Regions from separate parts of the Acetobacterium sp. UBA5834 genome, predicted to be linked through region 2. Evidence: riboswitches for the same ligand, from Rfam matches in the RefSeq annotation. Region 2 holds a riboswitch; each other region holds the start of a gene.
The links. Region 2 has a riboswitch for cobalamin ahead of B3F51_RS09650 (hypothetical protein). Riboswitches for the same ligand answer to the same signal wherever they lie in the genome.
Positions count from the first base shown of each region.

Region 1: linked by a shared signal. The riboswitch ahead of thiC (phosphomethylpyrimidine synthase ThiC) and the one ahead of B3F51_RS09650 (hypothetical protein) in region 2 are both predicted to bind cobalamin.
Region 3: linked by a shared signal. The riboswitch ahead of cobK (precorrin-6A reductase) and the one ahead of B3F51_RS09650 (hypothetical protein) in region 2 are both predicted to bind cobalamin.

Region 1 covers NZ_DJGY01000060.1:87,117-90,394, reverse strand. The annotation lists gene bzaB (B12 lower ligand biosynthesis ThiC-like protein BzaB) at 1-526, opposite strand, end outside; gene thiC (phosphomethylpyrimidine synthase ThiC) at 523-1,830, opposite strand; cobalamin riboswitch at 1,925-2,104, opposite strand; gene B3F51_RS11980 (NfeD family protein) at 2,238-2,693, shown strand; gene B3F51_RS11975 (SPFH domain-containing protein) at 2,709-3,278, shown strand, end outside.
Region 2 covers NZ_DJGY01000048.1:1,063-4,340, reverse strand. The annotation lists gene B3F51_RS09665 (ABC transporter permease) at 1-127, opposite strand, end outside; gene B3F51_RS09660 (substrate-binding domain-containing protein) at 137-928, opposite strand; gene B3F51_RS09655 (TOBE domain-containing protein) at 1,122-1,331, shown strand; cobalamin riboswitch at 1,500-1,674, shown strand; gene B3F51_RS09650 (hypothetical protein) at 1,849-2,496, shown strand; gene B3F51_RS09645 (EutP/PduV family microcompartment system protein) at 2,509-2,970, shown strand; gene B3F51_RS09640 (energy-coupling factor ABC transporter substrate-binding protein) at 3,225-3,278, opposite strand, start outside.
Region 3 covers NZ_DJGY01000015.1:1,490-4,767, reverse strand. The annotation lists gene msrB (peptide-methionine (R)-S-oxide reductase MsrB) at 1-354, shown strand, start outside; gene B3F51_RS03440 (ferritin-like domain-containing protein) at 390-893, shown strand; gene B3F51_RS03435 (4'-phosphopantetheinyl transferase family protein) at 1,051-1,662, shown strand; cobalamin riboswitch at 1,737-1,929, shown strand; gene cobK (precorrin-6A reductase) at 2,045-2,821, shown strand; gene cbiQ (cobalt ECF transporter T component CbiQ) at 2,868-3,278, shown strand, end outside.

The DNA of each region.
Region 1 (3,278 bases), on a different contig from region 2:
TTTTCAATATTTTGAGAAGATCCATATTTAAGGCCGAGTGCACAGCCATAAAATCCATCCCGGCCTGGCACTGTTTTTCCACCACTTCAAACAAGTCGTCGGCGGTCATATTGACCATCAAGCCCCGTTTATCAGCCGCTTCTTTGGCCGCCTGATACACCGGCACACAGCCAGCGGCGATATTGGAATTACTTAAACTCAAGGTCCGCATCGTATCGATATCGGCACCCATACTTAAATCCATAAAGCCATGGGCACCGGCGGCTTCAATGATTTTGAGCTTTTTGACTTCCATTTCCATGTCATCGCGGTCACCGGAGGTGCCCATCAGACCGTTAACTTTGACGTCCAGTCCGCCGCCGATGCCGCAGATTTTAGAACGGTTGCGCAATTTATTTTTAGGAATGACAATCCGGCCAGCGGCTACTCCCGCCCGGATAAATTCCGGGGTGAAGCCTTCGCTAATCGCCACCATTTCCATTTCTTCGGTAATTTTACCCGCCCGCGCTTTTAACATTTGGGTCATCGTTCGTTCCTCACTTCCTGGTTTTCGTCTCGTAAATACTTGCCGACAATTTTCATGGCACAGAAGTCGCCGCACATGCTGCACTCGGAGGCGAAGTTGGTGCTGCGATCTTTCCAGACTTTTGTGGCAGTTTCGGTATCGATGGCCAGTTCCATCTGTCGGCCCCAGTTGAGTTCCCGCCGGGCGTGGGACATTTCCAGATCCCAGGCAATCGCCGCCGGATGACCTTTGCCGACATCACCGGCATGGGCGGCAATGCGGCTGGCCATCACGCCCAGATAGACATCTTCGGCACTGGGCATACCGATGTGTTCGGCCGGGGTCACATAGCAGAGAAAGTCCGCGCCATAATAGGCGGCAATCGCTCCGCCAATGGCACCAGTGACATGATCCATCCCGGCCCCGGAATCAGTGGGCAGACAACCAAAGACAAAGTAGGGTGCACCACCGCATAATTGTTTTTGTAATTGGACAGTCGTTTGAATCTGATCCAGCGGCACGTGGCCAGGACCTTTAACCATCACCTGAACGCCAGCCGCCCGGGCCTTTTTAACCAGGCCGCCGAGGATCACCAATTCATGAACCTGAGCGCCATCCAGTGAATCAGCGATACAGCCGGGACGCATGCCGTCGGCAAAACTCAGGACGACATCATATTTTTTACAGATTTCCAGGACCCGGTCATATTGGGTAAAGAAAGGATTTTCACAGTGGTTGTGAATCATCCAGCCGATCAGATGGGAGCCTCCATAACTTACCAGGGGATCAATCCGGCCTTCTTCTTTGGCGCGGTTGATCACGTCCATGGTGGTGCCGCAGTGCAGGGCTAAAAAGCTGACACCATCAGCAGCCTGTTTTTCCATCATCGCAAACATGTCGTCGGCGGTCATATCTAAAGCGGTACCGTATTTTTCCTGAGCCATGGCCAGGGTTTGATACAGGGGCAGGGTACCGACTGGCCGATCCACTGTAGCTAAGACTTTTTCACGCATTGCATCGATTGGGCCCCGGACACTTAAGTCCATCAGGGTATCGGCCTTGGCCTTAATGGCCTGGTCAATTTTAGCCATTTCACCGGCGATGGTGTCGTCAACTTCATACATCCCGACGCTGGCTGAGACCTTGGTAAACAGTCCTTTACCGACTGCCACCGGGTTGATATTGGGGCGGGCGCTTTTAAGAATAACGATTTCGCCAGCGGCCACTCCCTGGCGAATCAGCTCGGGATCGAGTCCTTCTTTTTCGGCCACATAAATCATTTCGGCGGTGATTTCACCCGCCCGTGCTTTTTCCAGAATTGTCATTGTTTCCTCCTGAATGATTGTTGGTATTTTAGCAAATAAAAAAGTCCACAGCAGTTATTATAAAAATAACCGCCATGAACTTTACCTTCGTTCATTCAGGATCGATCATAGGCAGGTCTCCTGACTTGGGGTTTTAGCGCTACGCCACACCTTCCCATTAAAAAACAGTGGTCTTTGTGGTTTGCTCCGCCCTTACAGTGATGGGTTCGTTCAGGACTCTCACCTGATTCCCTATTCTCCTTATTGCTAAGGCACCATATGCTCGCTTTTCGATTTACTTGTTTTTGATTATACAACCTAAAAAATAAATGTGCAAGAAAAAAATTAAAAAAATGATTTGGACAGTTGAGATAAAAAAAGAATCAAACTATGTTATAATAAATCAAATGAATGAGGGAGGTGAGAGGATGAATCTTGTTTTTATCTGGTTGATTTTGTTTATCGTTTTTCTGGTAGCTGAACTGGTTACAGCTGGGGCGTTGGTTTCAATCTGGTTTTGTGTGGGCTCTTTGGTGGCTTTAGTTGCTGCCTATTTTGGCGCGGCTTTCTGGGTGCAGATGATCGTTTTTTTTGTCGTTTCCATTGGTTTATTATTGGGTACAAAGCCGTTTTTAAAGAAACATCTGGATCCCAAAAAAATGGCGACCAATGCCGATCGGATACTTAAAAACCGGGGCATTGTTGAAGAAGAAATCAATAACCTCAAAGGTCAGGGGGCGGTCAAAATAGACGGGAAGTCCTGGTCAGCCCGAAATGTCGATGGTGAGGTTGTTATTCCGATTGGTGCTGAAGTGACTGTTGTGGGAATCGAAGGCGTTAAGGCCATGGTTCGGGCAGCTGAGAAAGAAACTATTTCAAAATAAAAGGAGGAAAAAAACATGTATGGACTCATTATTTTAGGTGTCATCTTTATCATTTTTATTGTTGTGATTATTGTCAATGCCAAGATTGTTCCTCAGGCCAATGCCTATGTAGTCGAACGGCTGGGAGCTTATCATTCTACCTGGGAAACCGGTTTTCATATTGCGATACCAATTCTAGACCGGATCTCCAAGCGAATCAGTTTAAAAGAGCGGGTAGCCGATTTTCCACCACAACCGGTTATCACCAAAGATAACGTCACAATGCAAATTGACACGGTTATATATTTGCAGGTAACCGATCCCAAATTTTATATGTATGGGGTGGATAATCCCATGAAGGCAATTGAAAACTTAACGGCTACGACCCTTCGTAATATCATCGGAGATATGGAGCTTGATGCAACGCTCACCTCCCGAGATGTCATTAATACCAAGATGCGGGTGATTCTCGATGAAGCCACCGATCCCTGGGGGATTAAAATTAATCGGGTCGAGCTTAAAAATATTATGCCACCAGAAGCGATCCAAAATGCGATGGAACGGCAGATGAAGGCCGAGCGGGAACGACGTGAAAAAATTCTTCAG
Region 2 (3,278 bases):
CCCCTAAATAGGGGATCCCTTTAAGTACAATTGCCAATAACAAAGCCGTCGTAAAGATAATGACAATAAAGGTAATAATAATGGTTAGTATTTCAAAAAAATCAAAGGTTGATATTTTCCCTCTCATACCAACAATCTAGTTGAGTACTTCATAACCGTTATTTTCCCAAATCGTCTTGACCGGATCCGAATCCAGATAGGTCATAAACGCCGCCAGCGCTTCTGTATTGGCACTTCTGCTTAATTTGGCTGCCGGGACTGTTTTTACATAGGCATTGAGGTCTGGGGTATTGACAATTTCAGCATTGGCTGGCACATTTTCTTTCCAGATAATAATTGCATTGCATTCGTCTACTGACAGGGCATTGGCTATTTCCGGGGCGGTTGCGGCCCGGGCGACGACATTCACATTGTTTAAAATGCCCAGGTCGGTTAAGGCCTTATTGGCGATCTTGCCGATTGGTGTCGCTTCACCATCCCCCAACACAACTTCGACCCCGGCCCCGGTTAAGTCGTTTAAGCCGGTGATACCAAGCGGATTGCCGCTTTTTACCGCCAGCACCGGAATGTGTTTAACCAGATCGATGCTTTCGCTCACCTTGTCCTGAACCGGTTTGAGCTCATCAGCCGAGCCAGCAATAAAGAGATCTCCTTCACCGGTTGTCTGAATCTGATTCTGGATTTGAGCGGCGTTGGCATAAACCACCTGGATATCACAACCGGTTTCTGCTTTAAACTGATCGGCAATCTCACCAAAGGGTTTGGTCATCCCGGCTCCGCAGTATACAAACAGTGTTTGACCATCAAGACTTTTTGTCATATCAACCTTTTCTTCGGCCTGACTTGAATTACTACCACAACCCGACACCAAACCGAGTAGTGTTCCCATTACCAATAAAATCGCTAACCATTTTCCTCTACGTTTCACTCAATTTCTCCTTTTGATTCGCTTAGTATTGTTTTGTTTTGTTATGAATGTTATTATATTGCATACCCTTCTTTTATGTCAAGAAATCATTTCGGTTAAATGCACTTCGCTGTTTAACACTGTTTTGTCTAGCTTAAAATGGGTAAAATTAAAAAGGTAGTATTTAATACCTTGTGGGAAAGGGGGTGTCAAAATGAAATTAAGTGCAAGAAACCAGTTGAAAGGAAAAATTGTTGCAATTGAAGATGGTGCGGTGAGCGGGATCGTGAAAATTGATATTGGAAATGGCAACATTATTTCAGCAACAATTTCCATGGCGGCAATCAAAGATCTTGGATTAGTCGTCGGCGGTGATGCAACTGCGGTCATCAAAGCAACATCGGTTATGGTTATGGTTGACTAGACGAATCTCAATTCAAAACACAGAAGCGGATAGCAATTCCGTTTCTGTGTTTTAGCGTAGCTGAGATCTCCGGCTTTGCAAATAGTATTTAAGTCAGTTATTGTCTCTAATCCAAGGACGTATTTTACCTTCATCTTGAAAAAAACAATAATAGACTTGATTAACACCCATTTTTAGTTTATTATTGGCATAGAAAAGCATTTACAAAAGGAACGCGGTGAAAATCTGCGACAGTTTCTTTGCTACTGTAAGGAGAATATGGACGTATTCAGTCATTGGGAAAACCGAGAAGGCTGGGTGCAGGGAGTCCCTCCAAGTCAGGATATTTTTGTAAACGCATCATCTGTTTGAAGCTTCAAAGAAGGCTGCAAAATGTGAGAAGAAAACGAAATGACGTTCTCCTTTAATTAAATGACGTCACTGAAATAGTCCCGCATTTGTAAACCTTTTTTTGAAAAGGTTTTTTTATTTTTTTGCAGAAATAAAAAAACTGAACACTCAAGAAAAGAGGAAAAAAATGAAAGACGTTGTTATCAAAAAGATTCCCATTGGAACAGATATTGAAAAATTGCTGGGAAAGAAGCCCCTTGAGGCGGATTCCTCTGCTTATGAAGAGTACAGCCATGCTGCGAATATTTTAAGCCAACGGTTTAAACCCCGGGCCATTCTCAAAGAATGTTCGGTCAAAACAACCACCGGCAACACGATTCTGATCGGCGGCCACGTATATAAAAGTAAAATCCTGAAACATCTCTTGTCGGACAACCAAAAGGTGTTTTTGTACCTGTTGACCATCGGCGACATGCCAACCAACCTCAATCAGACCGAAAAATATCTGTTAAATTCGCTTAAACTTCCCGTTATGACTTCAGCAATGCGATATCTGAAAAATACGATCCAGCTGGAGCAAAGCTTTGATAAAATCGGGATGGTCAATCCCGGACTACTCCCGGACTGGTCGATTAAGGCCAATCAAATCATCTTCAATACCTTTAGCAACTCGACCAAAAGCATCGGCATGGAAATAACCCCCTACAGCACCATGCGGCCGCTTTACAGTTCTTCAGGCATTCTTTTTGAGGATTTATTGGATTACTGCGATTGTCAAACCTGCCCCATCGATGCCTGTATCGGTCGGGAAGCACGTTTTGTCCAATCAGCCTAACGGAGAATTTTCATGGCAAATAATAAAAACCGCGTCGCCCTGATCGGACGGATTGGCAGTGGAAAAACCACCTTATTCCAACGGCTGACCAATGAATTGATCACTTATGGCAAAACTCAGCAGGTCAGTTATTCTGACCATTTTATTGATACCCCCGGTGAGTTTATTGAACTGCCCTGTTTTCGACCCCAGGCCATCAATGTGACCTGTGACGCTGGACTAATCGTCCTAATTAATTCCAGCACCGATCACCAAAACTCGGTGCCCCCAAATTTTGTCTGTACCTACAACATCCCGGTGATCGGGGTCATCACCAAAATCGACCACAGGCATAGCGATTTGAAACGCAGTCGGCGTTACCTGACTTATGCAGGTATCCATCCGGATAAGATTCATCCGGTCAGTGCCATTACCGGGGATGGGATCAGGGAGCTGAAAGCGGTTCTTCAGAAATATATCACTTTTGAAATCTAAGTGAGAAAGCACACAATCACTTGAATGATAAAGCCACCCACTGATATTACCCCAGGCAGACAAAATCCCTATTTGACCAGCCAAATAGTATTTTCTGCCTGAACACAAACGATTCAAAGACACTGATTTCTTGATATCGTTTAAAAAAGCGCGTTAATTTCATTGTGAAAATAACGCGCTTTTTTATAGACGCACGCAAATAAAACCTAATTTAATTTTTCGTTTCTTAAAAGGATCTGCCGCTAAACTGCAACCTATTTCGTTTTTTTCTTGCCGGTCTTGCCTTCTTCCTGCTTCTTGCGTTCAAC
Region 3 (3,278 bases), on a different contig from region 2:
CCGTTTCAGAATGAATACTACAATGAATACCGCAAAGGAATCTATGTCGATATCACCACTGGCGAACCACTTTTTTCATCCAGCGATAAATTTGAATCGGGCTGTGGCTGGCCCAGTTTTTCCAAACCGATCGATCCCAAAGTGGTCAAAGAACTCAGTGACACCAGCATGCGGATGAAGCGGACTGAGGTTCGTAGCGTCACTGGTGATGCCCACCTGGGTCACGTCTTTGAGGATGGTCCGATCACCACCGGAGGCTTGCGCTACTGCATTAACAGTGCGGCGCTGCGTTTTATTCCAGCCGAGGAAATGGAAGCCCAGGGTTATGGCGCTTATTTAAATTTGCTTGAGTAGTTTAGTATAAGATCGTCAAAGGACGAGGTTAATAAATGATGAGAGGTGAAGAAATGAATAGTATTGAATTTGCAATTAAGATGGAACGTGACGGCGAAGCATATTACCGTGAACAAGCAAAAAACAATCAGGACAATCCGTTAAATGCGGTGTTTTTATTATTGGCCGAGGACGAAAATGGTCACGCCGTATTGCTAAAAAATGAGCTGGCAAAAATAAGTTACGATTTAGCTGATAATGAAGCATTGGCAGATACCAACAATGTTTTTAAAGACCGGGGTGATTTTAAAAACAAATTCGAAAAAATCCCCAATCAGCTGGATGTCTATCGGATGGCTCTGCAAATGGAAAAGGACAGCATCGAACTCTATCAGAAATTTTATCAGGAATCAGCAGATGAACAAACTAAAAAACTGTTTGGTTACCTGGTCAAGCAGGAAGAGAATCATTATAAAATCTTTGATAATCTGATTACCCTGGTCGAACGTCCGGAAGAATGGGTGGAAGACGCCGAATTTGGAGTCCGGGAAGAATACTAAAATAAATCATTTCAGATTAACGGTATTAAAAAATAAATGGGCTGGACTACCTTCATTTGAAGAATGGTTTAGCCCTTTACTTATGAAAAAAATAGTCAAGAACGAAAAAAATTGTTAAGATAGTGCTACTATTAAAGTTAAAAGTGAAGGGGTATAAATGGCAGTTTATTTATTTGATCAAATGGAAGAATTTTCAGATGAACTTTTTAAACGCAGTCTGATGTTGCTTCCTGACGAACGGCAGCAAAAGGCAACAGCGTATCGGCAAAAGCTTGATCAGAAATTGTCGGTATTGGGCTATGTTTTGCTGAATTACGGGTTAAAAAATGAATATGGTATTTCGGAAAAGCTTCGCTTTTGTTATTCGGCCAAGGGCAAGCCATATTTAAGCGACTATCCCCAGATCCACTTTAATCTCAGCCATTGTAAAAATGGAGTAATCTGTGCCATTCATACCAGTGATGTCGGGGTCGATATTGAAACCGTGGCGGCCTATGATGGCCAGCTGGCTGAATATGTCTGTAACGAGCAGGAATTAAAATTGATTAATAAAAGCGATAACAAGGCCCTGGCTTTTACGAAAATCTGGACTAAAAAAGAAAGTTTGATGAAAAAAACAGGGGCCGGTCTGAGGGATGATTTAAAAACAATTGAGTCCATCGATTCAGAAGCCATCACATTGGTTGACCCTGATGAAGCCTATGTGTTTTCCATCACCGGAATGTCATTGGCCGAGCTGGGTTTAAGAACGGAACGATTCAGAGCGTAAAATCGCTGGGATAAAAAATACGTGACAAAACTGGAAAAATTTGATATAGTACTATTGAATTAAGAAAAATATAAGAATTAAATAAATAAACAGGTGTCGGCTGTAATCAATGTATTATAAGCCGGTGAAAAGGGAAGAGGGGTGAAAATCCCCCGCGGTCCCGCCGCTGTAAGAGACGAGTTTCTCCAGGAATGCCACCAGAAATGGGAAGGCAGGAGGCAATGTTGACGCTCAAGCCAGAAGACCTGCCTGTTTGTGTATCTCAAACTCTACGAGAGATGGAGGAGGTTTATTTTTGTGCGCATTTTTGCGGCCTCATTGTCTTGTTTAGAGATAATGAGGTTTTTTTGTGCAAAAATATAAATGAGAGTGATGGAGGAAGATGTCAAAAGTATTAGTAATAGCCGGGACAACCGATGCCAAGACTGTAATTGCGAGACTATTAGAAAATAACCATGACACGGCTGTAACCGTTACGACCCGTCTGGGTGCCGGGATGTTGGAGGAATTTAAGAATCTGGATATTTATCAGGGAAAACTCAATAAAGATCACATTACCCATTTGATCAGAACCCTAAAACCAACCTGTTTAGTTGATGCGGCCAATCCCTTTTCGTCAGAAATAACCCGAAATGCCATCAATGTCTGCAAATTTGAAAATCTGCCCTATATTCGTTATGAACGGGAGCGGCTAAAATACGAAGATGATCCGGATATTACCGTTGTTAAGAGCTATGGGGAAGCCTGTGATGTTCTGATGAACTGCCAAGGAAACATTCTGTTGACTTTGGGCAGTAATAGAATTGATATTTTCAAAAGAATTCCGGACTATTCAAAGCGGGTCTATCTGCGGGTGCTGCCGGACTGGAAGGTTTTAAGTAAATGTGAAAGCCTGGGGTTCAGCCCCAAAAACATCATTGCCATCAAAGGGCCCTATAACGAAGCCCTGAACATGGAACTCTTTAAATACTGCCAGGCAGAGGTGTTGGTGACCAAAGAAAGCGGCAACATGGGTGGCGTCGTGGATAAGATCAACGCCGCTAAAAAGCTGGGAATGAGGATCATTCTTGTTGATCGCATTGAAGAGCAGTGCAGTAATAAATTCAGTTCGGTTGATGCGTTGATTGAATGTATCGATCGTATTGATACGGTTAAGTAGCGCAGGCAATGGACAGGAATCATAGATAAAGAAAGGATGGGTGCAGATGGAAAACAGTTCAGCCAAACGGCTTGGTTTTGTCCGAACGAATGAAAAAAGCGATAACAGCCATCATCATTACAAGCATCATCATCAAATCGGTCATAAACACGGCGAAGGATCAGCCATTGATTATTATGCTTATGCCTCAAAAATCAGAGACTGGAACCCCAGCTTTAAAGTGGCCTTTTCAGGGTTGACCCTGCTGCTTTGCATCGTGCTTAATAACCAGCTGGTCTCGCTGGCGGTGATTGTCAGCATGGCTTATTTAACAGTTGTCAAAGGCGGCTTACCGCTGGGAGCTTATCTGTCGGTGCTGATGATTCCGCTTACCTTTATCATTTTGAGTACCGTTGCCATCGGCATTGATTTTTCAAGCCAGCCAATTGGCCAGTTCAATCTCTATCTCGGATTTGGT